DNA from 4 places in the Glutamicibacter sp. NPDC087673 genome. Region 4 is predicted to be linked to each of the others. Evidence: riboswitches for the same ligand, from Rfam matches in the RefSeq annotation. Region 4 holds a riboswitch; each other region holds the start of a gene.
What was found. A riboswitch is a leader RNA that binds a small molecule or an ion and turns the genes downstream of it on or off. The one in region 4 is predicted to bind thiamine pyrophosphate.
Positions count from the first base shown of each region.

Region 1 (7,886 bases), 150 kb from region 4:
GGGCCATCCTGTCGATCGCCTTGGCCGTGATGGTCGTCTACATTGCCATCGCGATGATGGCCGCCCGCAACGAGGCCCGCATTTCCCTGGCTTGGCCGGATCTGGCCTACTACGAGGGCTACGGCAAGAACATCGTCAACGTGGCCCTGGTGGACCTGCGCGTGTGGGATACCTTCGGCGAGATCACGGTGCTGGCAGCGGCTGCCACCGGTGTGGCTTCGCTGATCTTCGCCGGGCGCAGCTTCGGCAACCGGGTGCGGGCCCACCAGGTGGCACCGGGCAGCATCGACGCGGGTTCCGAAGCCATGGGCAGCAAGGACTCCAAGGAAACCGAGCTGCGCATTGCCCGCCGCTTTGCCTCCAGCTCCAACCAGGACTGGTTGATGGCTGGCAGCACCCTGGTCGCCGAGCGCCGCTCGATCATCTTTGAAGTGGTCACCCGGCTGATTTTCCACACGGTGCTGATCATGTCGGTGTACACGCTGCTGACCGGGCACAATACCCCGGGCGGCGGCTTCGCTGGCGGGCTGATCGCCGGCTTGGCGCTGACCATCCGCTACCTGGCCGGCGGCCGCGTGGAACTTTCCGAGTCGATGCGCATCGCTCCGGGCATGCTGATCGGCGGAGGCATAGCGCTAGCCGGATTGGCGGGCATCGTGCCGCTGCTGCTGGGTGATGGCATCTTCACCACCTACGCCCTGGAATTCTGGTTCTTCGGCGAGCACAAGTTCGTTTCCTCAACGATTTTCGACATTGGAGTGTATCTGGTGGTCCTTGGCCTCGTGCAGGACGTGCTGCGTTCTTTGGGCAGTGAGATTGATTCGCTCTCCGAGGGCCGCAGCCCGGTGGAGCGCCACGACGAGATCCAGGCCTCCCGGACTGGAGTTGGCCGATGAGCGTGAACATCACTTTCCTCGTAGTCACCGGCGTGCTGCTGGCGGCCGGCTTCTACCTGGTGCTCGAACGCACCCTGACCCGGGTGCTGCTGGGCATCATGCTGCTGGGCAACGGCATCAACCTGCTGATCCTCACCAGCGGCGGGCGCAAGGGCGCGGCGCCGTTGTTCAAGCCGGATGCGGCGGCCGACTCGTACTCGGACCCGCTGCCGCAGGCCCTGATCCTCACCGCCATTGTGATCACCTTCGCGGTGACCGCCTTCCTGCTGGCGATGATCTACCGGTCCTGGACCCTGACCAGCGCTGATGAGCTCACCGATGACACCGAAGATATCAAGGTGTCCCAGAAGACCGCCTACGACGAGGAAGAAGACTCGCCAGTGGCCGAGGATACGACCGAATTCGTCGATGAAGAAGGACGCCCAGTGCGCGAGGGGGAAGAGTGAATTTCCTGGATCTAGCCCCTTTGGCCGTGGTGCTGCCGATCTTCGGCGCCGGGGCAGCCTTCCTGGCCCGCCGCCAGGTCCGCCTGCAGCGCCTGATCACCATCGGCATCCTGTGCCTGACCCTGGTGCTCGAAGCGGGAATGCTCGCCGCCGTATGGGGCGGGGAAAGCTATGCCATCCATATTGGCGGCTGGGAGTCGCCCTTCGGCATCGCCCTGATGGTCGACGGGTTCAGCGCCTTCATGCTGCTGGTCTCCACCGTCGTCTCGCTGGCCGTGCTGCTCTTCGCCACCAGCCAGGGCCTGGCCGACGGGGACGAGCCCGGACCGGTGTCGATATTCCACCCGGCGTACCTGATCCTGCTGGCCGGAGTGTCCAACGCCTTCCTGGCCGCTGACCTTTTCAACCTGTACGTCGGATTCGAAATCCTGCTCACCGCCAGCTACGTGCTGCTGACCTTGGGCGGTACCGCCGAGCGCATCCGCGCCGGTACCACCTATGTGGTGGTTTCCGTGGTTTCCTCGGTGATCTTCCTGATGGCCATCGCGATGACCTATGCGGCCACCGGCACGGTGAACATGGCTGACCTGGCGGTGAAGCTGCCCGAACTGGGCCAGGGCCCGCAGCTGATCTTGCATGTGCTGCTGCTGATCGCTTTCGGCATCAAGGCCGCGGTCTTCCCGCTGTCCCTGTGGCTGCCGGACTCCTACCCGACCGCACCGGCCCCGGTGACCGCGGTGTTCGCCGGGTTGCTGACCAAGGTGGGCGTCTACGCGATCGTCCGCACCGAAACCCTGCTCTTCCCGGGCGGCTCGGTCAACGCCGGACTGCTGGTGGTGGCCGCGCTGACCATGGTCATCGGTATCCTCGGTGCACTGGCGCAGACGGACTTCAAGCGCATGCTTTCCTTCACGCTCACCAGCCACATCGGCTACCTGATCTTCGGCGTGGCCGTGGGCGGGCCGCTGGCCATCGCCGCGACCATCTACTACGTGGGCCACCACATCATCGTGCAGACTTCGCTGTTCATGGTAGCGGGACTGATCGAACGCCGTGCCGGCAGCTCGAATGTCACCCGGCTCGGCTCGCTGGCCAAGCTTTCCCCGGCATTGGCCCTGCTCTTCTTCATCCCGGCCATCAATCTGGGCGGCATCCCGCCGTTCTCCGGATTCCTGGGCAAATTCGGGCTATTGCATGCGGCCGCGCAGGATGCCGATCCGCTGACCTGGGTCGTGATCGGCGCCGGATTGCTGACCAGCCTGCTGACCTTGATGGCGATCATCCGCGTGTGGGCCCGTGTGTTCTGGCGCCGTGCCGCTGATGCCGAGGTGCCCAACCAGGACCTGGTGGCCGAAGCGACGCAGGTCGCCGACGAGACGTTGGCCGGCGGCGCGCAGAACCCCCGCTTGGGGTTGAAGCTGGCCAAGCAGCTGGAAGCCGACTCCTTGCCGTGGGGCATGCGCTACGCCACCGGTTCGCTGGTGCTTGCGGGCATCGCCCTGGCCATCTTTGCCGGGCCGATCTTCGAATTCTGCCAGCGGGTGGCTGCGGAACTGATCGCCCGCGAACCGTATATCAGCTCGATCTTGCCATTCTGATTGGAGGGATGATGCCGAACAAGAACTTTGAACCGCGTGACCAGCGCATTGACGATGCGCTGGATACCTCCGGCGTGCGCCACCGCGCGACACTCAAGCAGGAATGGCCGCTGCTTCTGCTGCTGCTCTTCGTCTGGGGTGCTCTCTGGCAGGACTTCTCCCTGGGGAACATGGTCTTCGGCGTGATCATCGCGCTGCTGATCGTGAACCTGTTCCCGCTGCCGCCGGTGGTCCTTTCGGGCCGGATCAATGCCTGGTACTGCCTGAAGCTGTTCATCTGGTTCCTCGGACAGGTCTTCGCGGCCAGCGTCCACGTGGCCTGGCTGGCGCTGGTCCGCGGGAAGCGCACCCGCAGCGCGGTCATTGCGGTCCCGCTGCGCACCGACTCGGACCTGATCGTGATGACCGTGGGCCACGTGCTCACGCTGATCCCGGGCTCCTTCGTGATCGACGTGGACCGCAGCTCGTCGACTCTGTACCTGCACTACATCGACATCGAGTCGCCTGCGGACGTGGAGAAGGCGCGTTCCGGCATCCGGGACATCGAACGCCGGCTGATCATGGCTATCGGCAGCCGAGACGAGTACGAAGCGATCAAGAGCGAATGCGGACCGAACTTTGATGCGAGGAAGGGGTAACATGCTGGATATCGTCATTTGGATCTGCGGCATCATGCTCGGGCTCGGTGCTGTCGCCTGCCTGGTCCGTGTTGCCAAGGGGCCGTCAATCCTTGACCGGGTGCTGGCCCTGGACGTGATGCTGCTGATCATCTCCGCCGCGCTGTGCCTGGAAATGGTGCTGCACAAGCACACCGACTACTTGCTGTTCGTCGTGGCCGCCTGCATGCTCGGGTTCATCGGTTCGGTGACCGTCTCGCGCTTTGTTTCGGATCAGAGGAACGCCTAATGGAAATCTTCCTTGATGTCCTCGTTGCCGTCCTGCTGATCCTTGGCTGCCTGATGTCATTGATCGCAGGCATCGGCTTGCTGACCTTCCCGGACATGCTCACCCGCATGCATGCAGCGACCAAACCGCAGGTACTCGGCTTCCTGCTGATTTTCGCTGGACTGGCCATTTACCTGCGCAGCTGGGCTGTGGTGCCGGTACTCGTGCTGGCCTGGGGAATGCAGCTATTGACCGCACCGGTTTCGGCCCACATGATTGGCCGTTCCGGCTACCGGACCAAGCACGCTGCCAAGGAAACCCTGTTCTCCGATGAGCTGAGCCACGTGGTCAACAAGGTCAACGGAACACCGCCGACCGGAACCACCCCGGTTTCCAAGACCGGATCGCCAGACGAACAAGATTGAGAAAAAGCGGGAGCCGCCCCTCTGGGCGGCTCCCGCTTTTGGCTCAACGCCGAAGCTTACTTGGTGAACTTGGCAACAACCTTGTTGGCGCTGCGATCAGCCACGGTCTGCAGGATTGCTGCGACCAGGGCCGAAACGACTGCGAAGCCCAAGGCACGGCGGAAAGAAGCTTCCGCTGCTTCCTCAGTGCCCTTGCGTGGTGCTTTGCTGCCGGTTGCCTTCAACCAAAGGAAATCAACCAGCTTGCCGCCGAGCATGCCAGCGCCAACGGTGATACCGGTAGTGGCAAGTTTCTGCACTTTATCCATTTTTTCCTCGCGATCAAGCTCTTGACATATCGTTCCTCTGCCCAGCATACCTGCGGTATGGTGGGGGAGCAGTAATTATTCCGACAGGGGAGCGTCAGACTTTTAAAAAAGTCGCAAGACGCTGAGAGTGCGATAGATCGCAGACCCTCGAACCTGCCCCGGCTAGTACCGGCGAAGGAAGTCGAGCATCTCGGATGCGGATAGGCGCGGCAGTATGCCCTCATTCCGTCCATCTCCCCTCCTTTCCACAGGAGGACCAGCAATGAACGAAACAGTTTCGAAGCAGCGTACCGGCTGGCGTGTAGTTGATATCGTCGTCGCCTCGGTGATCGCCGTCGCTTCAGGGGTTATTTTCTGGGCGTGGAGTGCCGGCTATGGCCTGTTCTCACTCGCCTTTGCGGCTTTCCCGCCAGCCACCGCGCTGCTCACCGGCATGTGGCTCTTCCCGGCGGTGCTCGGCGCACTGATCATCCGCAAGCCAGGCGCCGCAATCTACTGCGAGCTGCTGGCCGCCGTAGTTGAAGCGCTGCTGGGCTCGCACTACGGCTTGACCGTACTGATCTCCGGCCTGGTCCAGGGCCTGGGTGCAGAGCTGGTCTTCGCAGCATTCCGCTACCGCAAGTGGAACCTGGGCGTGGCGCTGCTGGCCGGCTTGTTCGCCGGCTTGTTCGCCGGCATTTCCGAGGCCTACATCCTGGCCTACTACGTTGAGTACACCGCCGGAATGAAGATCTTCCACGTGATCGCCACCGGTATTTCCGGCGTAGTCGTCGCAGGGCTGCTGTCCTGGTTGGCCACGCGTGGACTGGCGAAGACCGGTGCATTGAGCGCCCTGCCGAGCCGGCGTGCGCACCTGGAAAGCGCAAAATGAGTTCCTTTGCCAATTCCGGCGCAGCCTCGCTGACCCAGCGCGGTGCCGCCATCACCGCAACGGGGTTCGGCTGGCAGCACTCCGAGAGGAAGAATCCTGCCATCTCGGGACTGGACCTTGTGATCCACGCCGGTGAGAAGGTGCTGCTGGTCGGTCCATCGGGCGCCGGCAAGTCAACCTTGCTGCACGCGATGGCCGGGTTGCTGGAAGCGGATGAGGACGATCAGGTCGCTGGCCGGCTGCTCATAGATGGCAGCGATGCCTTCATCCGGAGCCACCCGGTGGGCTTGATGCAGCAAGACCCGGAAACCCAGGTAGTGCAAAGCAGGGTCGCCGATGACGTGGCCTTTGGCGCCGAGAACCTCGGAATGGATCCCGAACTGATCCGCCAGCGGATCCCCGAAGTGCTGGACGCTGTGGGTCTGGGTGCGCTGTCCTTCGAGCACCGCACCCAGCAACTTTCCGGCGGGCAGAAACAGCGGTTGGCCTTGGCCGGCATTCTGGCCATGGAACCCAGCGTCATGCTGCTCGATGAACCGACTGCCAATGTGGACCCGCAGAGCATTGAGCTCTTGCGCGATGCGGTGCTGAACGCCGCCCGGCTTTCCGGTGCCACGCTGGTCGTCGTGGAACACCGGATTGAAGCCTGGGCGCAGCATGTGGACCGGGTTATCGTGCTGCAGCCCGGTGGGGGAGTCGCGCACGATCTGGACCCGCAGCAGCTGTACACCGATGAAACGGTGCGCGAGGAGCTGGCTGCTGCCGGGCTGTGGATTCCAGGCTACTTCCCGCAGGTGGCCCGGGCAACGAACGGTGCCGGTGCCACGCTGCTGGAAGCGCAGCAGCTGGTATCCGCCCGCACCGCCACGGCACCGCGCACCCAAGCGGTGGACGTGAATGTGCAAGCGGGCACCGCGACGGTGATTCGCGGCGAGAATGGCGCTGGAAAGTCGACGCTGGCCTTGACCTTGGGCGGATTGCTCGTCCCGGCCGACGGCGGGTTGGCGGCCACCGCGCAACTGGCCGACGGTCTGGGCAACTCCCCGTTTGCCTGGAAGGCCGGTGCATTGATTGGGCGGATCGGTTCGGTGTTCCAGGAACCCGAACACCAATTCGTGACCCAGAGCGTTCGGGAAGAGCTGGCTTTCGCTCCCAGCCGCGCGCAGGCCAGCAGCGCCGATGCGCCGAAATACGAGCCGGCCCAGGTCCAAGCGCGCGTGGACGCGTTGCTGGAACGCTTGGGCCTGGCGCATTTGGCAGACGCGAACCCGTTCACTCTCTCCGGGGGCGAGAAGCGGCGCTTGTCCGTGGCCACTGTTCTGGCCGCATCCCCCCAGGTGCTGATCCTCGACGAACCGACCTTCGGGCAGGATGCGAATACGTGGAGAGAACTGGCCGGGCTGCTGGTTGAGGAATTGCAGCAGGGCACCGCGATCATTGCTGTGACCCACGACGATCACTTTGCCTCGGTGCTCAAAGCAAGGGACCTGGTGCTCACTGCCGGCACCCCGGAAGCTGGTACCCCGCGACAGGGGCCGGTGCTTGATGCGCCGGTAGGGCATAGCTGGTTGGCGAAGATCAATCCGCTGGCCAAGCTCGGTGCGGTGGCTGCGGCAACACTGCCGTTGATCACCACCTTGGATTGGGTTTCGGCGCTGGTCGTGATCGTGGCGACCGTGGTGTTCTTCCCCCTGGCAGGGCTGAGCCCGCTGAAATTCCTCAAGCGCGCGTGGCCACTGCTGATTGCCGGAATCCTTGCGGCGTGGGGCATCGCCTTGGTGGGCCAGGATAGCGGCATGGTCTACGCCCAATTCGGCGCCTTCAGCATCACCGAGGGATCGGTGGCCGGGGGCATTGCCACCGGACTGCGCGCTTTCGCGCTGGCCATCCCGTGCATCTTGCTGCTGGCCACCACGAATCCAAGCGATTTGGGCGGGGCGCTGTCTCAGCAGCTGAAGGTACCCCACCGGTTTGTGCTCGGGGCCTTGGCCGGCATGCGATTGCTCGGGTTGATGGTGGAAGAATTCACCACGCTCACGCTGGCCCGGCGCGCTCGCGGTGTCGGGAACTTCGGCACCGTGGGCCAACGCATCAAGGCAACCCTGGGTCAGGTGCTGGCCTTGCTGGTGCAAGCGATTCGCCGCGCCGGACGGTTGGCCACCACGATGGAGGCCAAGGGGTTCGGCACGGCCAAGCGCACATGGATTCGCACGGCCACCTTCACCTGGCGTGATGGCATGGTGCTGGCCACGGGGATCCTGTTTGGCACGGCCGCAATGGCTGCGGCCGTGCTGGCAGGGACCTACAACTTGGTGTGGTCCTAGCGGATTGCTTCGCTCAGGGCGCTGAGCTCTTCATGGAGCTCAGCGTCCAGGCGCAACGGCTTGGCATCGATGGTGCGCACCGGGGTCAGCAGGCGGATGGAGGAAACCAGCCACACGCCATCGGCCTGATACA
Region 1 covers NZ_JBIUWB010000002.1:70,518-78,403, forward strand. Annotated here, with positions in the region: gene ACIOTL_RS04625 (Na+/H+ antiporter subunit A) at 1-896, shown strand, start outside; gene ACIOTL_RS04630 (Na(+)/H(+) antiporter subunit C) at 893-1,342, shown strand; gene ACIOTL_RS04635 (Na+/H+ antiporter subunit D) at 1,339-2,940, shown strand; gene ACIOTL_RS04640 (Na+/H+ antiporter subunit E) at 2,952-3,578, shown strand; gene ACIOTL_RS04645 (monovalent cation/H+ antiporter complex subunit F) at 3,580-3,846, shown strand; gene mnhG (monovalent cation/H(+) antiporter subunit G) at 3,846-4,250, shown strand; gene ACIOTL_RS04655 (DUF4235 domain-containing protein) at 4,307-4,549, opposite strand; TPP riboswitch at 4,634-4,755, shown strand; gene ACIOTL_RS04660 (ECF transporter S component) at 4,821-5,429, shown strand; gene ACIOTL_RS04665 (ATP-binding cassette domain-containing protein) at 5,426-7,753, shown strand; gene ACIOTL_RS04670 (aminodeoxychorismate lyase) at 7,750-7,886, opposite strand, start outside.
Region 1: linked by a shared signal. The riboswitch ahead of ACIOTL_RS04660 (ECF transporter S component) and the one ahead of thiC (phosphomethylpyrimidine synthase ThiC) in region 4 are both predicted to bind thiamine pyrophosphate.

Region 2 (7,886 bases), on a different contig from region 4:
ATGCTCGTCCACCGGAGGTGCGGAATCACCGACCGGTTCGGGCAACGGAGTGGAAGTAAACAGACCCATGATTTGAGCGTACGTCACTGGGACTATTTTTCATCGTTTAATTCGCCAGAGGATTCAATATGTATCAAATAGTTGATACATTGATGTCCATGAACCAGTTCTCGGCGAGCGCCATATCCATCGCTTTCGTTGCCGCAATCATCTGCGTTTGGTTGCGTTCGGTGGCGCACAGGCGTGGAACACCAGCTATCGACCGGGCCCGATCCCACTCGTTCTGGTGCGCATTGATCGCATTCTTTGCTTCAACCTCATGGGATTTGTCCGAGACCTGGCGCGTTTCAATGACCGAAACCAATTCAGGTTCGGCTATCGCTGAAGCACTCACTCCGGGGATCTGGGTTCTTCTGGTATACCTCATCGGCTTGTTCACTTGGCCCAAGGAACTCCAGCCCGTGCGCACCGCTTCATTAGAGGCCCGCAGCCTGACAACTCCATTTCCCAAGGCCCTAGGGGCTTTCGTTGGGCTTTTGCTGCTGATCGCAGTCGGCTCCCTGTGGCCGGCCTCCAAAGTCGAAGGGCTCGTTGGCGTTCCGGCCTCGGAATTCACGACCTTTGATTTTGACGGCATCCATTCATACACGTCGGAGGGTCCGTATGATGGGCGGTTGCCGGGCACACAGATGCTCCCGGTATTCATCGTGGCCCTGGCAGGGATCATCGTGGCCGCGGCTGTGATTACCGTAGTTATCCTGAAAAGACCTGCCTTGGCCGGCATCTCGGTCGAAGACAACCAAGCGTTGCGCACGGTCTGGCTCAACCGCTTGATGCGCAATATCGGCATCGTCTTGCTGGCTTTCACCGTGTCGGTGGTCAATTACTCGCAGGCTAATTCGCCGGATGGACAGTACGAGTTCGTTAGCTATGGCGCCCTTGCGGTCGCCCTCACGTTGCTCTTCTGGGGACCGCGCTCTACATTCTCAGCTCAATCCACCACCAGGGAACGGACCGCCTTCTCGCGTTTGCGTGATCAACTATTCACCTTGCAATACGTAACTGCAGCACTCACCTTGCTCAGCGTTGCAATCGGCTGGTCATTCTTGCCACTGGATGACGAGCTCCAGATGCCTACCAATGAGCGAACTACGTGGATCTTAATGATCTTTGCCGGTGCGGCTTTGAGCTATGCCGTTCTCAATGCGCTTTATCTCAGCTACGTCAGCACGGTGGCCCGGCAGGCGTCTGCAGCACCCAAGTACCACGCGCCCCTGCCCTTGTGGTCCTACATCGCCGCTGGCTTGCTGTTTGCCACCAGCACCTATTTTCTGCTCGATCCGCCGCTGGACTATTTGTGGGGCTTCGTGCCTCCAGGCAAGACAATGGTTGCAGGCTTGATCCTGCTGTTGCTGGCAACCCATCTTGGATTCGTCTGGTTCTCCCGCCGGGCAATTATTCCCTGGGCTGTCTCGTCGGCCGAAGAAATCTGGTACCGCAAGGTCCTGGAACTGCGTTCAATGCGTGTTAACACCAGTGCAGTGGTAGCCATGCTGCTCATTGGCTACGGATTCCCGGCCGGGCTGGGACTCTTTGCATTGCTCATCTTCGTTGTCCCAGCAGTCATTTTCCTAGAGCGCCCCGGTAGCGCCTTCGTGCGGGAACATCAGCCGGCAGCTACTTCATGAGCACGCAGATCAGTGTTGACCTCCAAGCAGCTACCCCGCCCTATGAGCAGATCCGCTCGCAGATTGCTTCACTGATCTCCTTGGGAGATCTGCCCTCGGGGAGCAAGCTGCCTACTGTGCGTGCGCTGGCCACGGACCTCGGCGTCGCTGTCGGTACAGTGGCGCGCGCCTACAAGGAGCTGGAAGCCGAAGAGCTGATCACCTCCCGGCGCCGGGCCGGCACAGTGGTCAACGAGCGGCCGCAGCCGGTGGACACCAGGGAAGATCTGCTGGCCGCCGTGGATCGCCTCTGGGCGCTGGCGGCCGCGCAGAAGGTGGATGCGGCCACGCTCAAGGCCTTGGTGGCGCGGCGCGAGCGTAAGTAACTTGTCCTCGGAACCGGTTGTGCGTACGCTCTATGGCAGTGACACGGGGTGTCGGATCAACCGACTGAGATAAGACCCGTAGAACCTGATCTAGTTCACGCTAGCGGAGGGATGTCGCATGGCTTTGCATGCAGTTGCCCAAAAATACCGGCAACAATCACCTTTGGTTTTTTGCCTGACCAATACCGTCGTATCCAATTTCACTGCCAATGCCCTGCTGGCATCCGGGGCTTCTCCGGCCATGACGGATCTGCCCGGAGAGGCCGGTCCATTCGCGCAGGCAGCGTCAGCCGTATTGGTGAATTTGGGAACTCCAAGCACTGAACAGCTGACCGCCATGGAAGAAGCTGTGCAGTCGGCGAGCGCTGCAGGCACCCCGTGGGTCCTGGATCCAGTGGCAGTGGGAGCGCTTCCGGTGCGCACGGAGTTTGCCCGGCGCATTGTCCGGCAACGCCCGACCCTGATTCGAGGCAACGCCTCGGAAATCCTGGCTCTGGCCGGCCGGCAATCTGCTTCGCGCGGTGTCGATGCCTTGGATGAGGTTTCTGCCGCCTTGGCGGCGGGACGCGAACTGGCCACGGAGCACGACTGCGTAGTGGCCATTTCCGGCCAGGCTGACGCCATCATCGACGCCACGCGTACCGTCTTGGTGCATACCAACGGAATTGGCTTGACCCGGATGACAGGTGGCGGCTGCGCCTTGGGCGCGGTCTGCGCCGGGATGGTTGCGGTCCACGATGACCCGTTCGAGGCCACCATCGCAGCCCACGGTTTCTATGGCCTGGCCGCGGAAAAGGCCCTGGCTGGCAGCTCCGGTCCGGGCAGCTTCGCAGTTGCCTTCCTTGATGCGCTGTCGGCTGCCGATCCCCGGGAACTGAAAACTTTGAAGTACGAGGAATTGAACCATGCATAATTACGGCGCTTATCTAGTAGCCAACACTGCCAGCTGCACCCCACGCAGCACCCTGGAAGTTATCGAGGGAGCCGTCGCCGGAGGGATCGGGTGGATCCAGCTGCGCGCCAAGGATGAAAGCGCCCGGGAATTCGTCGAGCTGGCCTGCGCGGCTGCCAAGCTCACCGAGGGCAAAGCCCAGTTGCTGATCAATGACCGCATTGACGTCTACCTCGCGGCACGGGCTGCTGGCGCAGCAGTGAACGGCATCCATATCGGGCAAAAAGATGTGCCGGTACAGCTGGCTCGCCAGATCATCGGCGAGGGCATCATCGGCTTGAGTGCTTCCAGCGATGAGCAGCTGGCCCAGGCGAACAAGGACGCCTCGGTGATCGACTACCTCGGTGTAGGAGCCATCCGCGCCACTCCGACGAAAAAAGACCATCCTGCTCCCCTGGGGTTGGACGGCTTTGCGCGAGCCGCTGCCTTGGCCAAGCTGCCCTGCGTAGCGATCGGCGCAATTACCCAAGACGATGCCGCCGCGATCCGCGCCGGCGGCGGCGCAGGCCTGGCCGTGGTCCGCGCCATCTGCAACGCCGAAGATCCGCAACTTGCCAGCGCGCAGCTGGTCGCAGCCTGGGAGGCCTCGAAATGAACATCCTATCCATCGCAGGCTCCGATCCTTCCGGCGGCGCCGGAATCCAAGCGGATCTGAAGGCCATTGCCGCCAACGGCGGCTACGGAATGTGCGTGATCACCGCTTTGACTGCGCAAAACACCCATGGGGTATCCGGAGTTCAGGCGATCAGCGGCGATTTCGTCCTCGCGCAGCTCGAAGCCGTGAGTACAGATATCCGCATCGATGCGATCAAGATCGGGATGCTGGCCAACGCCGAGGTGATCCGCGCAGTCACCAGCTGGCTGGAAACTGTTGACGCCCCCGTCGTGCTGGACCCGGTCATGGTGGCGACCAGCGGGGATCGCCTGCTCGACGACGAATCGGCCCTTGATTCGCTGCTGGATCGCGCCACGGTGATTACCCCGAACCTGCTGGAGCTGGCCAGCTTGCTGCGCGAGCCTGTGGCCCCTTCCTGGGACGAAGCCCTGCGCCAGGCCCAGCGGCTGGCTGCCAAGCACGGCACGCTGGTGCTGGCCAAGGGCGGGCACCTGGCCGGGGCGGATTGCCCCGATGCCCTGGTGTCGGCGGGCGGGGTGCAGCTGGAGCTGCACGGACCGCGCCATGCCACCAGGAACACCCACGGCACCGGCTGCACCCTTTCCAGCACTCTGGCTACCCGCTTCGCTGCCACTGGAGACTGGATCGCCGCGTTGGAGCAGTCCAAGTCCTACCTCTCCAAGGCCATCGCAGCGGCCGACCAATTGCAGGTGGGCAGCGGCCACGGCCCGGTCAACCACTTCATCGACTTCTTCGGCACGGCAGATCCCATGGGCGACTGGTGGCAGAAGATCCAGCCGATCCGCGAGGAAATCGACCAGCTGGATTTCATCACCCGGCTATCCGAGGGCACCTTGGACCGGGATGACTTCCACTACTACATCGCCCAGGATGCGCTGTATCTGCTGCGTTACGCCAAGGTGCTTTCGCTAGCCAGCTCGATGGCGCCGGATCTCGGTGCCCAGCGTTTCTGGTCGCGTGGCGCCAACGGCATCCTCGATGGCGAGCTGCAGCTGCACGGCAGCTACCTGGATGAGTTCGCTGATACGCCCAGCGCCACCACGCTGAACTACACCAACCACCTGGCCGCCAGCCAGGAGAGCTACGGGGAGCTGATTGCCGCGATCCTGCCTTGCTACTGGCTGTACCAGGACATCGGCAAGCGGCTGGCGGCAGCCAACCATGCCGAGCATCCTTATCGGCAATGGCTGGAAACCTATGCATCCGAGGAATTCGATTCCGCCACCGAGCAGGCCATCGAAATGGTCCGCCAGGCGTTCGAGCAGGCAGATCCGCAGCTGCGGGCCCGCATGGAGGCCGCTTTCATCCGCTCCGCGGAACATGAGCGCTCTTTCTTCGCGCAGGCGCACGAGAACCGAGTAGACTTCTCTACGGCCTAAAACCCGCAGGGCCCGGGAAGAGGAATCATGAGTTGGAGCATTCACGGCAACGGCAGGACCATCACCCCAGGTGAGGTAGTTGCCCCGGATGAGCGGCTGCATTGGCCGCAGACCGTTTCCATCGGAGCCCAGCACATCCTGGCGATGTTCGGCGCCAGCATCCTGGTGCCAACCATCACCGGCTTCCCGGTCACCACGACCTTGCTGTTCACCGGCCTGGCCACCGTCATCTTCTTGCTGATGACCAGGAACAAGGTGCCCAGCTACCTCGGCTCGTCCTTTGCGATGATTGCCCCGGTCCTCTCGACCACCCAGTCGCACAACATGTCCGGCGCGCTGGGCGGCATCGTGATGACCGGGGCCTTGCTGTTCGTTGTCGGGCTGATCGTGCAGAAGACCGGCACCGGCTGGATCCACGCCCTGATGCCGCCGGTGGTCATGGGCACCATCGTGGCGCTCATCGGCCTGAATTTGGCCAGCGCAACGCTGGTTCCCATGACCGAGTTCCCGCTGACCACTTTCCTCACGGTGATCTTTACCGTGGTCGCGACCGTTGCGTTCAAGGGCCTGCTGGGCCGGCTGTCGATCCTCATGGGACTTCTTTGCGGCTACCTTGTTGCACTGGCCCAGGGGCAGGTGAGCTTCAAGGCGGTTGCTGCCGCAGAGTGGATCGGACTGCCAGAATTCCACACCCCGACCTTCCACTTCGACACTGCGCTGATGTTCCTGCCTGCGGTGTTCGTGCTGATCGCCGAGAACATCGGCCATGTGCGCACCGTGGGCGTGATGACCAATCGCGACCTGTCGAAGTTCAACGGCCGTGCGCTGATGGCCGATGGCGCTGCCAGCGTGCTCGCCGGTTTCGGCGGCGGTTCGGCCACGACCACCTATGCCGAGAACATCGGCGTGATGGCCGCTTCGCGCGTGTACTCGACCGCGGCCTATTGGATCGCTGCGATTGTGGCCGTGGCCCTGGCCTTCCTGCCGAAGTTCGGCGCATTGATCGGCACCATTCCAGAAGGCGTGATCGGCGGCTTGGGCATCGTGCTCTACGGCATGATCGGCATCGTCGGCGCGCGCCTGTGGATCGAGGCGAAGGTGGATTTCGGCAACCCGATCAACTTGATGACCGCCGGCACCGGCCTGATTATCGCCATTGCGGTGACCAAGGAAATCGCTTTCGGCCAGCTCCAGCTGGGCGGCATCGCCCTGGGCTCGATCGCCACCTTGGTGGTCTTCCACCTGATGAGTATCGTCGCCAAGATGCGCGGCAACGATTTGGCGGACTCGCAGAAGCCTGCGGATAGCTAGCAAATAAATTCCCCGCAGGCCGGCATCGCGATAACTCGCAATGCCGGCCTGCTTTTTTGCCAAGAATTCGGGAGCTGGCCAGTCATGAACCGGCGACGCGCACTGGGCCTCCCCCGGTCTTGAAGTAAGGACTCCTTCCAATTTGTGATCGATCTCCCATAAAAAATCGGGAAATCGGGATTCTGCGGCTCTCGAATCCGATAGCATGGCTCATTGTGACTGCGACTACATCAGACGGAAAACTCTCCGCGCGACTCATCTTCATCGCCCTCGGGGCGGCATTGGGTGGGTTCGTTTTCGGATATGACTCATCAATCGTTAACGGCACCGTGGACGCTGTCGAGCACGAATTCGGGCTCAACGCGGTAACCATCGGATTCTCCGTTTCCTGCGCCCTGCTCGGCGCAGCACTGGGAGCTTGGATAGCGGGTGTGGTCTCCGAACGCGTGGGACGCGTGCGCACCATGCTCTTCGCCTCCATCCTCCTGGCAGCATCAGCCATCGGCTGCGGCCTGTGCTTCGGCGTAACCGACCTGATCATCTGGCGCATTGTCGGCGGCATCGGCGTGGGCTTCGCCTCGGTGATCGCCCCTGCCTACATTGCCGAGGTCTCCCCGGCCGCGCATCGCGGACGCCTGGGCACCATGCAGCAGATGGCCATCGTGCTGGGCATCTTCGTGGCCTTCCTGGTCAGCGCGCTGCTGGTCTTCGTCATGGGCTCGGCGGATGCCGTCGGCTTGTTCGGCCTGACGGCCTGGCGCTGGATGTACCTGTCGCTGCTGGTTCCAGCAGTGCTCTACGGCCTGCTCTCGCTGCGCCTGCCCGAATCTCCCCGCTACCTGGTCGAGCGCGGCCGCTTCGTTGAAGCAGCTACCGTGCTGACCCGCGATATGGGCATGAACGCCGGCACGGATACCGAAAAGAAGATCGAAGAGATCCGCTCCACCGTGCACATCGAGCGCCGCCAGGTCTTCAAGGACCTGCTGGGCCGCTTCGGCTTCCACCCGCTGGTGTGGGTCGGCATCCTGCTCTCGGTCTTCCAGCAGTTCGTCGGCATCAACGTGATCTTCTACTACTCCACGACGCTGTGGAAGTCCGTCGGCTTTGCCGAATCGGATTCCTTCACGATTTCGCTGATCACCTCGGCGACCAACGTGCTGGCAACGATCGTGGCGGTGCTGCTGATCGACGTGCTGGGACGCAAGCTGCTGCTCACCATCGGCTCGGCCATCATGACCGTGTCGCTGGGCATGATGGCGGTAGCGTTCGCGCAGTCGGTCACCATCGACGGCGCCGTGTCGCTGCCGGGCAGCTGGGGCATCGTCGCCCTGGTCTCGGCCAACCTGTTCGTGGTCGGCTTCGGCGCCACCTGGGGTCCGGCCGTATGGGTATTGCTCGGCGAGATCTTCCCGAACTCGATCCGCGCCATGGCACTCGGAGTGGCAGCCTCGGCGCAGTGGATCGCCAACTTCGCCGTTTCCACCACCTTCCCGGCCCTCGCCGAGGCAGGCTTGGCATTGGCCTACGGCATCTACGCATTCTTCGCGCTGCTTT
Region 2 covers NZ_JBIUWB010000001.1:872,332-880,217, reverse strand. Annotated here, with positions in the region: gene ACIOTL_RS04145 (aldehyde dehydrogenase family protein) at 1-69, opposite strand, end outside; gene ACIOTL_RS04140 (hypothetical protein) at 129-1,688, shown strand; gene ACIOTL_RS04135 (GntR family transcriptional regulator) at 1,685-2,053, shown strand; TPP riboswitch at 2,088-2,182, shown strand; gene thiM (hydroxyethylthiazole kinase) at 2,172-2,966, shown strand; gene thiE (thiamine phosphate synthase) at 2,959-3,600, shown strand; gene thiD (bifunctional hydroxymethylpyrimidine kinase/phosphomethylpyrimidine kinase) at 3,597-5,021, shown strand; gene ACIOTL_RS04115 (uracil-xanthine permease family protein) at 5,049-6,332, shown strand; gene ACIOTL_RS04110 (sugar porter family MFS transporter) at 6,548-7,886, shown strand, end outside.
Region 2: linked by a shared signal. The riboswitch ahead of thiM (hydroxyethylthiazole kinase) and the one ahead of thiC (phosphomethylpyrimidine synthase ThiC) in region 4 are both predicted to bind thiamine pyrophosphate.

Region 3 (7,886 bases), 160 kb from region 4:
ATATGTCCGCCGACCTGAAAAAGGCTCTCGTTGATTTCATATCTGACGGAAACCCGGCCCACCAGGTCCCCCTCGTCAAAGGCGGCGAACAGCGCCGAGCGAACCCAGCCTTCTGGAATGTGCTCGCCTCGGCGCCCTGCCTTCATCCGGTAGATATAGTCCTCCCAGTCCTCGGCTGCAGACCAAGTCGGCAAGAACTCGAAGTCTTCGCGAAGCATCAAGTGGTGGGCGTCGATTGCCTGCTGTTCGTCCTGGCTTTCCAATTCACGGATCTCCAGCGTCTTTCCCAACGTCATAGCGCCAGTATGCCAGAGCGCCTCCACTTCCCACCGGTGAATTGCGCGCCAAAGATGCGCCTGAGCCCTAGTAGGCCACCTGCTGGCCCTGCACTTGCCTGGCCCATTCCACGGTTCCGCCGCTGAGGCTGTAGACGGCAATGCCTGCATCCCGACCGGACATGGTGATCCGCGCTGCCTGCTGCGAACGGGCACCGGTTTTGCACACGAATACGACCGCCGAAGCGCTGTGCGCGAGCTTTCCCAGTCCCCGTTCTTTGAGCTGCGCGAGCGGAAGGTGCTGGCTGTGCGGGATCGCTATGATGTCGCGTTCCCAGGATTCGCGCACATCCACCAGCAATACCGGTTCTTCCGTTTCCAGCTCCGCTAGCTGCTGAACCGTGAGCTCCGGGACATGCCCTTCGGCAGCGCAGGAAACCGGCTGGTACTCCCCCAGCCCGGTCACCGGCTCACGTTGCGGATCCCTGGCGAATTCGAGGGTCCGCACAGTGGCTTCCAGCGCATCATAGAGCCAGAGCTTGCCGCTCAGGGTGGTCCCGATTCCGGTAATGAGCTTCAGGGCTTCGGCGCACATCACCGAACCGATAACGCCGCACAGTGCGCCGAAGACTCCTCCTTCGGCGCAGCTGGGCACGGAGTCCGCGTCGGGGATTTCCGGAAAAAGATCACGCAGCATCGGGCCGGTGCGCGGATCGAAGACGGACACCTGCCCGGAGAACTGGAAGAGGGTTCCCCACACCAGCGGGGTGCCGGTGATTTCCGCGGCATCATTGGACAGGTACCGCGTGGCAAAGTTGTCGCTGCCGTCGATGACCAAGTCATATTCACTGAAAAGTGCCACGGCGTTGGATTCATCCAGCTTTTCATCCACGGTGATGATCTGGACGTTCCGGTTCTGCTCGTGGGCCATCCGCCGCACCGAATCCACTTTCAAGCGCCCTGCATCCTGTTGCCGGTGCATGGTTTGTCGTTGCAGATTGGACAGCTCGACGGTGTCATCGTCGATGACCCCGAGGGTGCCGATTCCCGCAGCGACCAGGTAGCTGGCAATGGGACTGCCCAGGCCCCCGGCTCCGATAACCAGCACCTTGGCGTTGGCGATGCGGCGTTGCCCTTCTTCTCCCACCCCGGGCAGGGACAAGTGCCGGGAGTAGCGCGCCAGCTCTTCCGGTTCCAGCTCCGCGCCGGGTGCGACCAGGGCTTCCCGGCTCACGAGAAGTCACCGACCAGGGTTTGCATCATGCCTTCGGCCGGCGATGAGGCCAGTGCGGTATCGCGGCGCGGGATCCGGCCAGCGAGCCGCGCGGCGCGCCCGGCACGCACAGCATCCTTCATGGCCCTGGCCATGAGCGGCGCGTTGTGCGCCCGGGTCACCGCGCTGGCCAGCAGCACCGCGTCGCAACCGAGCTCCATGGCCAGGGCCGCATCCGAGGCGGTGCCCACCCCGGCGTCAAGGATCACCGGTACCTGCGCGCGCGAGACGATGGTGGAAATATTGTGCGGATTCAGGATCCCCAGGCCCGAGCCGATCGGTGCTCCGGCCGGCATGATTGCCGCAACCCCGGCGTCCTGCAGGCGCTGGGCAAGTGCCGGATCATCATTGGTGTAGGCGAAAACCTGGAACTCGTCGGCCACTAGTTGCTCGGTGGCCGCATGCAGTTCCAGCGGGTCCGGCAGCAGCGTGTGCTCATCGGCAATGACTTCGAGCTTGATCCAATTGGTTTCCAGAGCTTCACGGGCCAGGTGCGCGGTGAGGATCGCATCGCGGGCGGTGAAGCATCCAGCGGTGTTGGGCAGCGCAATCACGTTGTTGCGCTGCAGCAGTTCATACACGTTGCCTGCGCCGGCCGCCGAAAAGTGGCGGATGGCCACGGTGGTCAGCTCCGTTCCGGAGGCCTGCAGGGCGCTTTCCAGGGTGGTCAGCGAACTCGCTCCCCCGGTGCCGAGGATCAGGCGCGAGGACAAGGAGCGTCCGGCGATCTGGAATGGGTCGCTGTGGATGTCCAGCTCGGTGATGTTGCGCGTTTCCATGCCTAGCCTCCCTGGGCCGCGGTAACGAGTTCAATGCTGTGCCCTTCGGCCAGCAGGTAGCTATTCCAGGCGCTGCGTGGAACGACAGCGCCATTGACGGCGGCGGCAACTCCGAGCTTGCTGCCGTCAGCGGCCACCGAGTTGGCGTCCAGTTCCTTGCCGATTTGCGTGCTGATGAATTCGCGAAGGGTGGTTCCTTCGTCCAGGTTCAGTTGCCGTGAATTGAAATTGATGCCGATGCTTGTCATGGTTGCTGCTCCGTTCGGTGAGCGGTCTAGGTTGCGTTGGCAAAGCGGTGGGGATCCACAGCCTGGTGCAAGGGGTGGGATTGGTGGCCGTGGGCGAGATCCGCAGTGAGCGTTGCGCCCAGCGGAGCCAGCAGCACGCCGTGCCGGGAGTACCCGGTGCAGAGCAGCAGCCCTGGATCAAGGCGTCCCAGCAGCGGCCGGTCATCTGGCGTGGCGGGACGTGCCCGGGCCGTTGCTTCGTTCAGCGTGCAGTCGCTGATGCCGGGGACAAGCTTTCTCGCGTTGTCCAACAGCAGGTGCATCGCGCCAATGTTCACCGCTTGTTGCCGGTCTTCACGGACGCTGGCGCCAAGGACGAGGCTACCGTCCCTTCTCGGCACCAGATACACCTGTTTCCGGTGCACGATGCCGCGGATGGTGCGGGTGATGAGCGGCGGGCCTGCTGGTCCCTGGATCCGGAGGATGTCCCCGTAGACCGGGCGCAGCGGAAGTTCGTTCAAGCCATCGAGGGTGCCAAGACCGGTGGCCACGATGGTCTGCTCCGCTTCGAGGATTCGGCCCGATGCGGTCCGCACAGCGGTGGTCCGCTTCCCGTCGGTCACCAGTGCCTGCGCCCGTTCCTCGACCAGGTGCGGACGCAGATGCTCCAACAGGATCTTGACGATGGATCGAGGGTCGACCTGGTGGTCATCTTGGCACAGGACCGCGCCAGAAATATTGGCGGCCAAGGCTGGTTCGAGCTTGCGGGCTTGGCTGGGCAGCAGCTTTTGCGCTGACAGGCCGAGGGATATCTGCAGTTCGGCCAGCTCGTGCAGGGCTTCGCGGTCCGCAGGCTCTGCGGCGACAACGAGCGTGGAGTTCTGCAAGTAGTCCGGGCGTTGCCCGGTGGCCGATGCGATGCGCTCGATGAACTGCGGATAGGCGGCATTCGAGGCGGCAAGCAGCTGGTGCAACGGGCCATTGCCCCAGACCGTTTCAGCTGCCGGGGCCAGCATTCCTGCTGCCGCGTAGCTTGCACCTTGGCCGGGTGCCGGATCGATGAGGGTGACGGTGTGTGCGCGTGATTCCAGCTCGAACGCGACGGCCAGGCCGATTATCCCGGCGCCAACAATGTTGACATGCACAAGGGCACGCTTCCTTCCTACGGCGGCATGACCCGCATCAGGTGTAGCGGTCGGCTCGGTGCCCTCTCAGCCTGGTCGATTCAGGCTCCCGCGGATTACAGCGATTATAAGCATGATGCAGCTCATAAAGTCGAACTTCATTGAACGCAGTTCCGTCATCTTCTGTGATGTACTTGCTGACATGGCATTCCATGACTTCCCTATCGTGCTTCCCCAAGGTTCTGCGCTATCCAGCACCATCATCTCGTTGGAGCAAGAACTCTTGGAATCCAGCCAACGCCATAGCCAGGAGCAATTGCAGCGGCGCTTGCATCCTCGGTTCGCCGAGGTGGGAGCCAGCGGGCGAGTCTATGATCGCGAGGCCATCATTGCCCAGCTGGCCCGGGAGCCGGCACGGGATGCCGGGGCGTTGAAAGTCGAAAGCCCGGTGGCTCTCCAGCTTTCAGACCAGCTGGTGCTGCTGCGCTGGAAGCTGCTCGCCGGTTCCCCCAGCGAACGCAGTTCACTGTGGATCCATGAGCAGGGCCGCTGGCAGCTGCTCTTCCACCAGGGCACGGCCGCCGCTCATCCGCAGCCATCTGCAGGACCGAAGGAAACCGTGCATGCCGACGGTGAATTCACGGTGCGCCGGCTGCGCCTTTCGGATGCCGAAGCGGTCTTCGAGGCATTCTCCTCGAACCCCGACATGTTGCGCCAAGGCGACGCCGATTCCCCGCAAAAGGCTGAGTCGTATGTGCGCGCACTGCTGGAGGCCGGGGAACGCCAGCAGGCGATGGCCGTCGCATATCGGGATCGGCTGGTGGGACTGGTGTGCGGTACGGTCGACCCGGCCAATCAGAACGCGTGGATTTGGTATTGGATGAACCAGAATTACTGGGGCCGGTCGCTGGCCACCCGCGCCGTGGCAACCTTGGTGGATTACCTGTTCGACGAGCTGGGACTGTACCGCTTGGAGCTGGGCTTGCGGGCAAATAATCCCGGGTCGAAGCATGTGGCAGAAAGCAACGGCTTCCTGCACGAAGGTGTCGAGCGGGGCAAATTCCTGGTTGCCGGAGAACGCATCGATGTGCACACCTACGCGCGGTTGCGTACCGATGGCGGCTCTGCGGTCATGCCCTTGCCGTGGGGCACGCAGCAGTAGCTTGGCGGGCATCAAAAAAGTCGCGGAATCCGGTTTTGGATTCCGCGACTTCTTATCTGTCCCTCAGGTTTTGTGATGCGTGGTTAGATGCCTGGGTTCGATGCCGGTGGCGTCGAGTCCGGGCCATTGGTGGCCTGTTGGGCCTCCATCTTTTTCAGCGTGCGGGCCGCAGCATCACGACCGCCGAGGCCAAAGGCCAGAGCCGCTGCCAATGCTGCGCCAATGACGATTGCGCCGAAGGCCATGTTGATGATCGAATCGGCGATACCCATGTACTTCAGGCCCATCGCCACGAACAGCGCAATTGCCGTGTAGCGGATGATCTTCGAAGCAGTAGTGTCACCCAAGAAGCGGCCAATCACATTGGCGATGACGAAACCTGCGGCGATAATTGCTGCGCCGAAGAGGATCTTGCCGCCCAAGGCCAGGATCTCATTGAGGATATTGGTGATCGCTGGGAAGTTCAGCATCTGGGCCGCCATCACACCGAAGAACAGCACGATAGCAATCTTGACGATGCCAGCGATGATTCCCGAAGCGCTCTTGCCCTCGGGAACTACGCCCCACTGGGCAACAACAGTGTCGGTACCCACGCCGTGGAGGGTGGATTCAAGTAGCTGCCCGACGAACTTGGCAATCAGGATACCCACGGCCAAGAGCGCCAAGGCCATGATGACCTGCGGGATTGCGGTGAAGACCAGCTGCAGCATCTGCTGGGCAGGTACCGAAATTGCCGCGATGCCCAGAACCTGCAGGGCTGATATTGCGACGACTAGCAGGATCAAGGCGAAGACGATGTTGGCAATGATGTCAACGATCTTCGCTTGGGATTCGCGAGACTGAACTTCATCTACTGGTTCGTTGCCTGGGGTGACCTTGCGGACCAGTCCGCTAAAATCGACAGTTCCCAAACCGGTCCTCAGCAGCTGGCGAACGATATTCGCGATGACGTAGCCAATGAAGAAGATGAAGCCCGCACCGATGAGGTTGGGGATGAAGGCCATGACGCCGCCGAGCATGCCCTGCACCGGCGATAGCACTTCGGATAGAGCGAAGACCTGCAGGATTGCCACGAGGCCGAAGAGCCAGACAATCAACCCCGCGACCTTGCCCAGGGATTGGCCTATTTGTTCTCCGTCATTGCCCTGCTTTTGCAGGAACTTCACCCTGTTCACCAGTTTGGCGGCAGCCCAACGAATTATGCGTGCAACTAGCCACGTAATGATGAGGATGATTAGCGCGATGCCAACCTTTTGTAGCATCGACGCCCAGTCGATATTGCCTAAAACGTTCTCAGACTGCATTGCTGCTCCTTCAACGTAGGGACAGTCCGACCCTACGATGAAGGTTCTCCGCTGACTAGGGCAAAGACCCATGCTCCCAGCTTGAATCATTGGACTTTCACAGCTCGAATTGCGAAAAGCTGACTATATCCCGATGTATTCAACGAATTCCGAACAATAAGACCTTGCCGACAACTGATCCACGCAATGTTAGAAAGTTCGCGGTTGCGTCCAAACCCGTGAATTGCCATGGAAGCTATTGCGGATTCAGCCATTGACCTTTATTCATCCGGGAATTGCCGGAAGTCCCGCTACCTAGTTGATGACTTCGCTCCGCACGGAAGCGCCCAGTTCAACGGTGCGGGAGACGGTGCAGTATTTGTCATGCGAAAGCTTGACGATGCGCTCCACCATGCTGGCTGCCTTGCGGCCTTCCTCGGTATCGGGGAACTTCAAATCGAAACCAAGATGGATGTCCTCCATCCGGCTCGCCGAGTTCTCAGAGACCTTGTAGCCGCCCGCTTTGACTTCGAATTTCTCAGGCTCGCTTCTCCTGGTGGTCGCCACATCAACATCAATTGCGGAACATCCTGCGATGGCAGCAAGCAGCAACTCCACCGGGGTTAGCAATCCTTCGCCCTGGCCGAATTCTAGGCTGGCTCCCGATTCGAGGCTAGTGGCCCTGTACTTGCGTGCCTCGACGCGTTCGATGCTGACTTCACGGATCTCACGGCTATTTTCACTCATGAAACTATCGTGCCACGATCCAGGCTGAAGACTACACGTGGCGCAATACGACTCGTTGCGGCGACGATGCAGATTCCCCGGGCACAGGCACGAATCCGCAGTCGCCAAAGAACGCAATGGCAGGCTGGCGCTGGCAATCGAGATGAACGCTGATCCCGGGAATGCTGGCGATGATTTCATCCAGCAGGATGCGGCCCACACCCTTCTGGCGATCAGTGTGCCTCACCCAGAGCAGTTCGATGCGTGTACTGCTCCATGCCGCAAAGCCAACAATGCGTCGACCATGCTGGGCAATCCTGACTGAGACCGATTGGCTATAGACAGCTTCCAGGGCGACGGCCACCGCATCAATATCAGCAGCCGAGAGGAAGTCTCCCCGGCGTTCCACCGAACTGCGCCAAATGTCGAGCAGGTCAGGCACTTCATCCACGCTCGACAGCTCGCGCAGCAGGAGAGTCTCTTCCATGCCATATTCCTTCATGCTCAAGCGAATCCGTACTTGCTGATTCGAAATGTAGCCGGGTGCCAGCGATTCCTCAAGTTTTCATGGATCGTTGCGGCACACCAGCATGCGGTTTTTCCCCGGCTCAAGCCGGCTCGTTCATGCGGCCCGTGCGGTGGGCCCAGTCCCGCAATTCGGCCGCGGCCTGCTCGGGCTGCTCAAGGTGCACGTTATGCCCTGCAGAATCAAGCACGCGGATCCTCATCGAGGGGTACCGGCGCGATAGCTGCTCGGGATCCCGGTATCCGGTGATGTGGTCTTGTTTCCCGCACAGGATGGTTACCGGAATATCCAGCTGGCGTTTACGCTCCACGGGCAGAGGATCCAGGAAGTAGCGCTTGGATAGCTTGGCCATGGAGCGCAAGTTCGCGCAGTCCAGCCCGGGCAGCACCCACTGCGCGAAGCTCTGCCACGCCTGCTGCGATTGCACCACGGCAATATCGGAGAATTGCTGTGCTTGGCGGGGATCTATCCGGGCCAGCAGCCCGGGATCCTCTACGACTACCTGCGCTTC
Region 3 covers NZ_JBIUWB010000002.1:383,077-390,962, reverse strand. Annotated here, with positions in the region: gene ACIOTL_RS06255 (GNAT family N-acetyltransferase) at 1-296, opposite strand, end outside; gene moeB (molybdopterin-synthase adenylyltransferase MoeB) at 364-1,509, opposite strand; gene ACIOTL_RS06245 (thiazole synthase) at 1,506-2,327, opposite strand; gene thiS (sulfur carrier protein ThiS) at 2,330-2,575, opposite strand; gene thiO (glycine oxidase ThiO) at 2,602-3,699, opposite strand; TPP riboswitch at 3,697-3,801, opposite strand; gene ACIOTL_RS06230 (GNAT family N-acetyltransferase) at 3,812-4,840, shown strand; gene ACIOTL_RS06225 (mechanosensitive ion channel) at 4,924-6,144, opposite strand; gene ACIOTL_RS06220 (OsmC family protein) at 6,439-6,870, opposite strand; gene ACIOTL_RS06215 (GNAT family N-acetyltransferase) at 6,902-7,336, opposite strand; gene ACIOTL_RS06210 (alpha/beta fold hydrolase) at 7,458-7,886, opposite strand, start outside.
Region 3: linked by a shared signal. The riboswitch ahead of thiO (glycine oxidase ThiO) and the one ahead of thiC (phosphomethylpyrimidine synthase ThiC) in region 4 are both predicted to bind thiamine pyrophosphate.

Region 4 (7,886 bases):
CCGCAAAGTGTGTGCGGGTCTTTATGTCATAGGGGAGCGCTTGATGAGCGTGACTTGTATCTGACTGTGCAGCCTATACGTCGTTTCTTTGGGGACGGCCAAGGCCTATCCCCTAACGAATGAGGTAATTCTTCGTGTCTTCTGACATGCCCGTAAACACCGACGACAACCAGACCCCGGAAGAGCCAACCGTGCTCTTCTCCGAACTTGGCCTGGATGCCCGCGTGCTTGCATCGCTTGCCGACCTTGGCTACGAAAAGCCATCGCCAATCCAGGCAGCGACCATTCCACTGCTTCTCGAAGGCCGCGACGTTGTCGGCCTGGCCCAGACCGGTACCGGCAAGACCGCTGCTTTCGCGCTTCCTGCCCTGTCCCGCATGGCAGAGCTGGCTGACACCAATGGTCCAGCCAAGACCCCGCAGATCCTGGTTCTGGCTCCAACCCGCGAGCTGGCCCTCCAGGTCGCCGAAGCCTTCACTTCCTACGCCAAGTACCTGCCGAACTTCACCGTTCTGCCAGTGTACGGCGGCTCGCCATACGGCCCGCAGCTCAACGGCTTGCGCCGTGGCGCCCAGGTAGTCGTTGGTACCCCAGGTCGCGTTATCGACCACATCAACAAGGGTTCCTTGGACCTGTCGAACCTGCAGTACGTTGTCCTTGATGAGGCCGACGAAATGCTGCGCATGGGCTTCGCCGAGGAGGTCGACAAGATCTTGGAAGCTACCCCAGAGGACAAGCAGGTTGCCCTGTTCTCGGCAACCATGCCACGCACCATCCGCCGCATCGCTTCGGAATACCTGCGCAACCCGCAGGAAGTTGCCGTGAAGTCCAAGCAGTCCACCGGCACCAACATCACCCAGCGCTACCTGCAGGTCATGGGCGCCCACAAGCTGGACGCCATGACCCGCATCCTGGAATCCGAGTCGTTCGAAGGCGTTATCACCTTCGTCCGCACCAAGATGGCTACCGAGGACCTGGCCGACAAGCTGAAGGCCCGCGGCTTCACCGCGGCTGCCATCAACGGCGACATCCCTCAGCAGCAGCGTGAGCGCACCGTTGAGAACCTGCGCTCGGGCAAGATCGACATCCTGGTTGCTACCGACGTGGCAGCTCGTGGTTTGGACGTTGAGCGCATTTCGCACGTTATCAACTTCGACATCCCGCATGACACCGAGTCCTACGTGCACCGCATTGGCCGTACCGGCCGTGCCGGCCGCTCGGGCGACGCGATCCTGTTCATGACCCCGCGCGAGAAGTACTTGCTGCGTGCCATCGAGAAGGCTACCCGCCAGCCGGTGACCCAGATGCAGCTGCCTTCGCTGGATTCGGTCAACGACCGTCGTATCCAGAAGTTCACTGATCGCATCGATAAGACCATCAGCGGCCAGGACTTGACCACCTTCCGCGAAATCGTGGAGAAGTTCGCTTCCGAGCACGAAGACCTGGACCAGCTGGAAATCGCAGCTGCACTGGCTCTGATGGCCCAGGGCGGCCGCCCGCTGCTGATGACCGAACCAGTCATGTCCCCTTCGAAGAAGGCGCGCATGGATCGCCCAGAGCGCGGCGAGCGTGGCGACCGCGGTGACCGTGGCGATCGCGGTCCACGTGCCCGCAAGACCGCTGCCGAGGGCAACGCCATGTACCGTCTGGCCGTTGGCCGCCGCAACCGCGTGCAGCCGGGCTCGATCGTTGGCGCACTGGCCAACGAGGGTGGCTTCGATTCTTCGGAAATCGGCGGCATCGAGATCCGTTCGGACCACACCCTGGTCGAGTTGCCAGCAGAGCTGAGCAAGGACCAGTGGCGTGCACTGTCCAAGACCCGCATCGGCGGCGAGGCCATCGAGCTTGAGCTCGACAATGGCCGCAGCCCACGTCGCGACGACGAAGGCGACCGCGGTGGCTTCCGTGGCGGCCGTGGTGGCGGCTTCGGCGGCGGACGCAGCGGCGGACGTGGCGGTTTCGGTGGCGGACGCAGTGGCGGACGTGGCGGTTTCGGTGGCGGCGGACGCGGCGGCAAGGATCGCTTCAGCGATTCGGGCCGTAGCGGTGGACGTCGCGACTACTAAGCCAGTCGCACGCAGCTGAACAGCATTGAATAACGCCCTTGGGGCAAGCCGAAAGCTTGCCCCAAGGGCGTTTTTCGTGCGCCGCAGGCTATTTACGGAGCAGGAGTTCCCACCGGGATCCCGTCCCCGAGATAGACCGTGCCGCCGCTTTCAAGGAACTGCCTGCTTTTCTGCGCCATCCCGGCCAATGCGGCCTGCGCCTCGGCCGAGCCGTACTCGTCGCGGATATCCTGGGAGATGCGCATGGAGCAGAACTTCGGCCCGCACATGGAGCAGAAGTGGGCGGTCTTGGCCGGCTCGGCCGGCAAGGTCTCATCATGGAATTCCTGTGCGGTGACCGGGTCAAGGGACAACGCGAACTGGTCATTCCAGCGGAATTCGAAGCGCGCCTTGCTCAGCGCATCATCCCGCGCTGTGGCACCCGGGTGGCCCTTGGCCAGATCGGCGGCGTGCGCAGCGATCTTGTAGGTGATCACCCCGGTCTTCACATCATCCCGGTTGGGCAGTCCCAGATGCTCCTTGGGGGTGACGTAGCAGAGCATCGCGGTCCCGTACCGTGCGATCTCCGTGGCGCCAATGGCGCTGGTGATGTGGTCGTAGCCCGGGGCGATGTCGGTGACCAGCGGGCCCAGGGTATAGAACGGCGCCCCGTCGCACAGCTGCTGCTGGCGTTCCACATTCTCGCGCACCAGATGGAACGGGATATGCCCCGGGCCTTCGACCATCACCTGCACATCGTACTTCCAGGCGCGCTTGGTCAGCTCGGCCAGGGTGTCCAGCTCGGCGAACTGGGCGGCGTCGTTCGCATCTGCGATGGAGCCCGGGCGCAGCCCGTCGCCCAGCGAGAAGGCCACGTCGTACTGCGCGAAGATCTCGCACAGCTGATCGAAGTGGGTGTACAGGAAATTCTCCTGGTGGTGCGCCAAGCACCAGCCGGCCATGATGGACCCGCCACGCGAGACCATGCCGGTGACCCGGTTGGCGGTCAGCGGGATGTAGGGCAGCAGCACCCCGGCGTGGATGGTCATGTAGTCCACGCCCTGCTCGCACTGCTCAATGACGGTGTCGCGGAAGATCTCCCAGGTCAGTTCGTTGGCTTCGCCGTTGACCTTCTCCAACGCCTGGTAGATCGGCACAGTGCCGATGGGGACCGGGGAGTTGCGGATGATCCACTCGCGGGTGGTGTGGATGTCATCTCCGGTGGACAGGTCCATTACCGTGTCCGCGCCCCATTTGGCCGCCCACTGGAGCTTGGAGACTTCTTCTGCGATGGAGCTGGTCACCGCCGAGTTGCCGATATTCGCATTGATCTTGACCAGGAACGCCTTGCCGATGATCATCGGCTCGGATTCCGGGTGGTTGATGTTCGCCGGGATGATGGCTCGCCCGGCCGCGAGCTCGCTGCGCACCAGCTCGACATCGCATTCCTCGCGCAGGGCCACATAGCGCATTTCCGGGGTGATGATCCCGGCACGCGCATAGTGCATCTGCGTCACGCGGGCTCCGCCAACGGCCCGCAGTGGCGGGGCTGAGCGTCCGGCCCATTCCGCGCTGGCCGTGCCGCGGCGGACCGCTGAGCGTCCGTCGTCGTGCAGGTTGCGTTCGCGGCCTGCATAGGTTTCCACGTCCCCGCGTTCCAGGATCCACCGCTCGCGGAAGGGTTGCAGGCCTTGGGTGGGCTCGCTTCCCGGTCCGCTGGTGCGATATACCGCCAGCGGCTCGTTGGGCTGTCCATTGGGGGAGTCTGCCAATTGGATCTGCGTGACGGGAACAGAAATTCCCGCAGATTCACGGTAGGCAAGGGTGTGGGCAGGGTGCTGTTCAATTTGTTCCACTGGGGAAACTCACTTCCTTCGCCGGCATTACCCGGACAGGTTCAACGGTCGCGGACGGCGATAGCCCGATCTCAGCCCTTGCCAGGGCACCCGTGTGGTCGCGAACAACTTAGCACGCTTGCGAGGAGAAAACGCAAACCCAGTGGTCAGGGCCTGACATCAAGGAAGTGGGAAGGGCCGGCTGTGGCGGGCCAGGATGCTTTTCATTGGCCGGAGACTCTTGCCGGGGGCACCTGGAATCCGGGGCGCAAGACGCGGCCGATAGCCGGTGCTGCAGCTTGGGGTGCGCCTTGGGCCATGCTCGCAGTGGCTACACGGCATCTGCGGGATAAACGAAAAGAGAGGCAATCTGGAACCAGATTGCCTCTCTTATTTCGAGCCCCCTGCCGGAATCGATCCGGCGACCTCGTTCTTACCAAGAACGCGCTCTACCACTGAGCTAAGGGGGCAACAGGTAAATACTTTACACAGGTTTTTGAGGTTTGCAAAATCCGTCGGGAATTTGTTGCTGAGGTCACAATATTCCTACTCAAGACCGGAATGGGCGGCAAAGAGCTGTTGCCTTCCTGGCGGTTTCCAGCACCCCGGTTCACGGCCCGGGATCCAGCTGCCGGGCACCGGAGCCGTGCCTGGGCGCCTAGGTGGATCGGGTGTTGCCCAAGTGCCGCTCGGTCAGGGGTTCTGGAGTGGGAAAGGGTGTCAGCGTTCCGAAGTTCCAAGCGGGGTAATTCGATGCTTGGCCACCGGGGATGATCCGCGGGATTCTATTCTGCGCGTCATGGCAAATCCGCGATTGACCGCGAGGAGCACTCTCGTGAGCATCGTCACCAGGGCACTTTTTGTCCCACCCTTCGTCCCCGGGGTAGCGAGTAAGAGGATAAATAGTCATTGACTAGTGGTTTTACAGAATTCTCCTGGTCTTTTCCGGGGTGATCCGCCGATTTTTCTTTGCCGGGAAATCCGTGTAGAGTATTTACTCGTTGCCCCCTTAGCTCAGTGGTAGAGCGCGTTCTTGGTAAGAACGAGGTCGCCGGATCGATTCCGGCAGGGGGCTCTGAGTGAGAAGCATTCTTGGCTTCTACTGGATTGCTTCTCACTTGTGGCGGCGTAGCTCAGCTGGTTAGAGCGCACGACTCATAATCGTGAGGTCCCGGGATCGAGTCCCGGCGCCGCTACCAAATCAAAGATCCTCGGCCTCGGCCGAGGATCTTTTTTGGTTTCCGGCCCCGAAGCAGCATTGTCCTTCGAGGGCATGAACGGCTAGTGATCCAAGTCCTTCTCCTGGTTCCCGTCCTTGGCTTGCTGAGCCAGCGACAGCAGCCCCTGGATCGCTGTCGTATCGAAATCCGCCTCTTGGCTCGGTGCCTGATTGGCATCATGGCCGTGGACTTCGGTATGCAAGCGCTGCATCTGCATGTCGAGTTTCGTCGCCATGGCCGCCGCGTCGGCAAGCTCTTGCACTAGATGTTCTGGAACTTCGCCCTCGTACTTGTAGAAGATCTTATGTTCCAGGCTTGCCCAGAAATCCTGGGCAATGGTACGGATCTGCAGCTCCACCACGACATCGACCGGGCCATCGGATAAGTAGACCGGGATCTGCACGATCGCATGGACACTTTTATAGCCGTTGGGCTTCGGGTTCTTGATGTAGTCCTTGATTTGGAGGACCTTCAGGTCATTCTGCGAGGTTAGCGTGTTCAGAACCTTGTAGATGTCCTTGACGAAACTGCAGGTAATGCGCACGCCGGCAATGTCGCTGATGTTCTCGCGAATGGCAGGCAGGGACGGGGAGATGTTCCGGCGGGAGACCTTGCGCATGATGCTCTCCGGAGTTTTCACCCGGGAAGTGACGTGCTCAATTGGATTGTAATTGTGCAAATACAAGAACTCTTCACGCAAGATCGAGACCTTGGTCAGCACCTCGTCCACCGCAAACTGGTACTCCATCATGAAACGCTGGAAATCATGGCGGAAAGCCTGCGTCAATCGCTGCAGCTCGGCCGGCGAAGGGGCGGTCTCGGCAGCTGCGATGGCCACTGCACGAGTCTTGTCATCAAATGGGACAGAAATCCTGGATCACCTCAGCAGATTATGGCCCGGCCCGCGGTACGGTTCCGGTGCAGTTCCAGCCTAAGGGCTTCTCCTAGGAATTAGGCCAGAACGAATCGGGAATTCGTCCAGCAAACTTTCGGGCTGCAGGCGCCGGCCAACCTGCCTTGCAGGAGCTAGCCATGTCCGGTGAACTATCGTTGAAGAGGTAACTTCGAGGAAGGCATCGATGGAATTCGCCAGCGACCACCGGCAGCTCTGCCACGGCATCAGCTTCTCAGAGCATGAACGCGCCCCCATGCTCCGGCTTAGGCAAGCGGAAAAATGGAGCACCGAATATCTGGAAGCCAACCGTTCCCTAAGCTTGCGCATCGGCGAACTGAAATTCTGCCTGGGCTACATCACGATGAACAGCGATGGCTCTCGCAACACCTTGCCTTGCCCGAAGAACAAAGCGCTGCGTACCGGAACCCAGTGCGAACGCTGCCGCCGGCTGGATCATTCGAAGTTCATGCATCATTTCCACAAGACCGGCGAAGCCCCGGAAGGCATGCGCAAGTACCTGGAGCAGCCGCACTTCTTGTATGTCGCAAGCTTCGCCCATGGGGCGACCAAAGTCGGTACCACCTCAACCCAGAGCAAATGGACTCGCTTGGCGCAGCAGGGAGCGGTCATTGCCCGCTATATTGCCCGCGCCGCTGATGGAGCCGCTATTCGAGTGCTCGAAGACCTTGTCACTGAACACGTGGGCCTGAGCCAGCAAGTCCGGCAGAAGTCCAAGATCAAGGGACTGGCCAGCTGGGAACTGGACTACGCCCAGCTGGACCAGATCAACTCCGAAGCGGCAAGCCGGGCCCGGTCCTTCCTTGGCGCCCAGCGGGGCTTGGAAACCTACGGCGTGCAGCTGCGCGACGAGCTGTGGGAACAACCGGCCTTCGCCCGCCCGGTAGTAGACGCCTGGGATACCCATGCGCTGCATGCCTGGAATACCGCGCTGGGCGGGAACACCGTGAATCTGCGCATCCGCGGCGTGCTGGGGCAAAGCATCCTCGCAGACAGCGGCGAAGGCACCACCGTGCGCCTGCTGGATGCCGCCGAGTTGAAGACCCGCGAGGTCGCCATCGTGGAGAACTGCGCAGATTTCAGGGAAGAGCAATCCGCCCTGTTCTGAATCAGGCCCAGCGTTGTCGGGGGAGTCACGGGGAAATGCCCCGGCCACAATGAGCGGACACAGCCGGAGCTGAACTAGACTTGAACCATGACCAACACTCCTTGGGAATCAGCCTCACCACGCTATAAGAAGCTCGTCTTCGCTGCCATGGGCATCATGGGCGCAGGCATCATCTTGGCCATCATCGGCGCCAACATTCCATCGCTGCCAACGGTCTACACAGCAATCGGCATCATGGTCATCGGCATGCTCTGCCACATCGCCGGACTGGTTGTCCGCGCCAGGGATGCGCGCCAGTGGCGCATTGCCAATGGCCTGGCGGCCCCTCGAGCCAAGAAGCGCCCGGCGGACGGGCAGGACTAGGGCTCCGCAAGAATTCCACCGTGTGACCGCTTGGCTGCGCCCGGGTCCCGTATCCGGCGGCAGCCTCGCCTGGCCACTTCCAACAACGTTCAGGAGAATCCATGGGCATCAACCCCGACCTGGTAGGGCGCATCTACCCTGCCGGCGAGTCCTACCAGGTAGGCCGCGAAAAGATCCGCGAATTCGCCAAGGCCACCAAGGCCGCCAACCAGGCGCACTACGATGTGCAGGCCGCTCGCGAGCTGGGCTATAGCGATGTCGTTGCCCCTCCGACCTTCGCGATCATCATCGCCCAGCGCGCTGACGCGCAGCTGATTGCCGACCCGGCCAGTGGCATCGACTTCTCCCGCGTGGTGCACGCCGACCAGCGCTTCACCCATCACCGTCCAATCGTTGCCGGCG
Region 4 covers NZ_JBIUWB010000002.1:221,589-229,474, forward strand. Annotated here, with positions in the region: gene ACIOTL_RS05360 (DEAD/DEAH box helicase) at 147-2,066, shown strand; gene thiC (phosphomethylpyrimidine synthase ThiC) at 2,159-3,901, opposite strand; TPP riboswitch at 3,898-4,005, opposite strand; tRNA gene ACIOTL_RS05370 (tRNA-Thr) at 4,279-4,350, opposite strand; tRNA gene ACIOTL_RS05375 (tRNA-Thr) at 4,884-4,955, shown strand; tRNA gene ACIOTL_RS05380 (tRNA-Met) at 5,003-5,079, shown strand; gene ACIOTL_RS05385 (GTP pyrophosphokinase family protein) at 5,162-5,938, opposite strand; gene ACIOTL_RS05390 (DUF2797 domain-containing protein) at 6,180-7,121, shown strand; gene ACIOTL_RS05395 (hypothetical protein) at 7,209-7,484, shown strand; gene ACIOTL_RS05400 (MaoC family dehydratase N-terminal domain-containing protein) at 7,586-7,886, shown strand, end outside.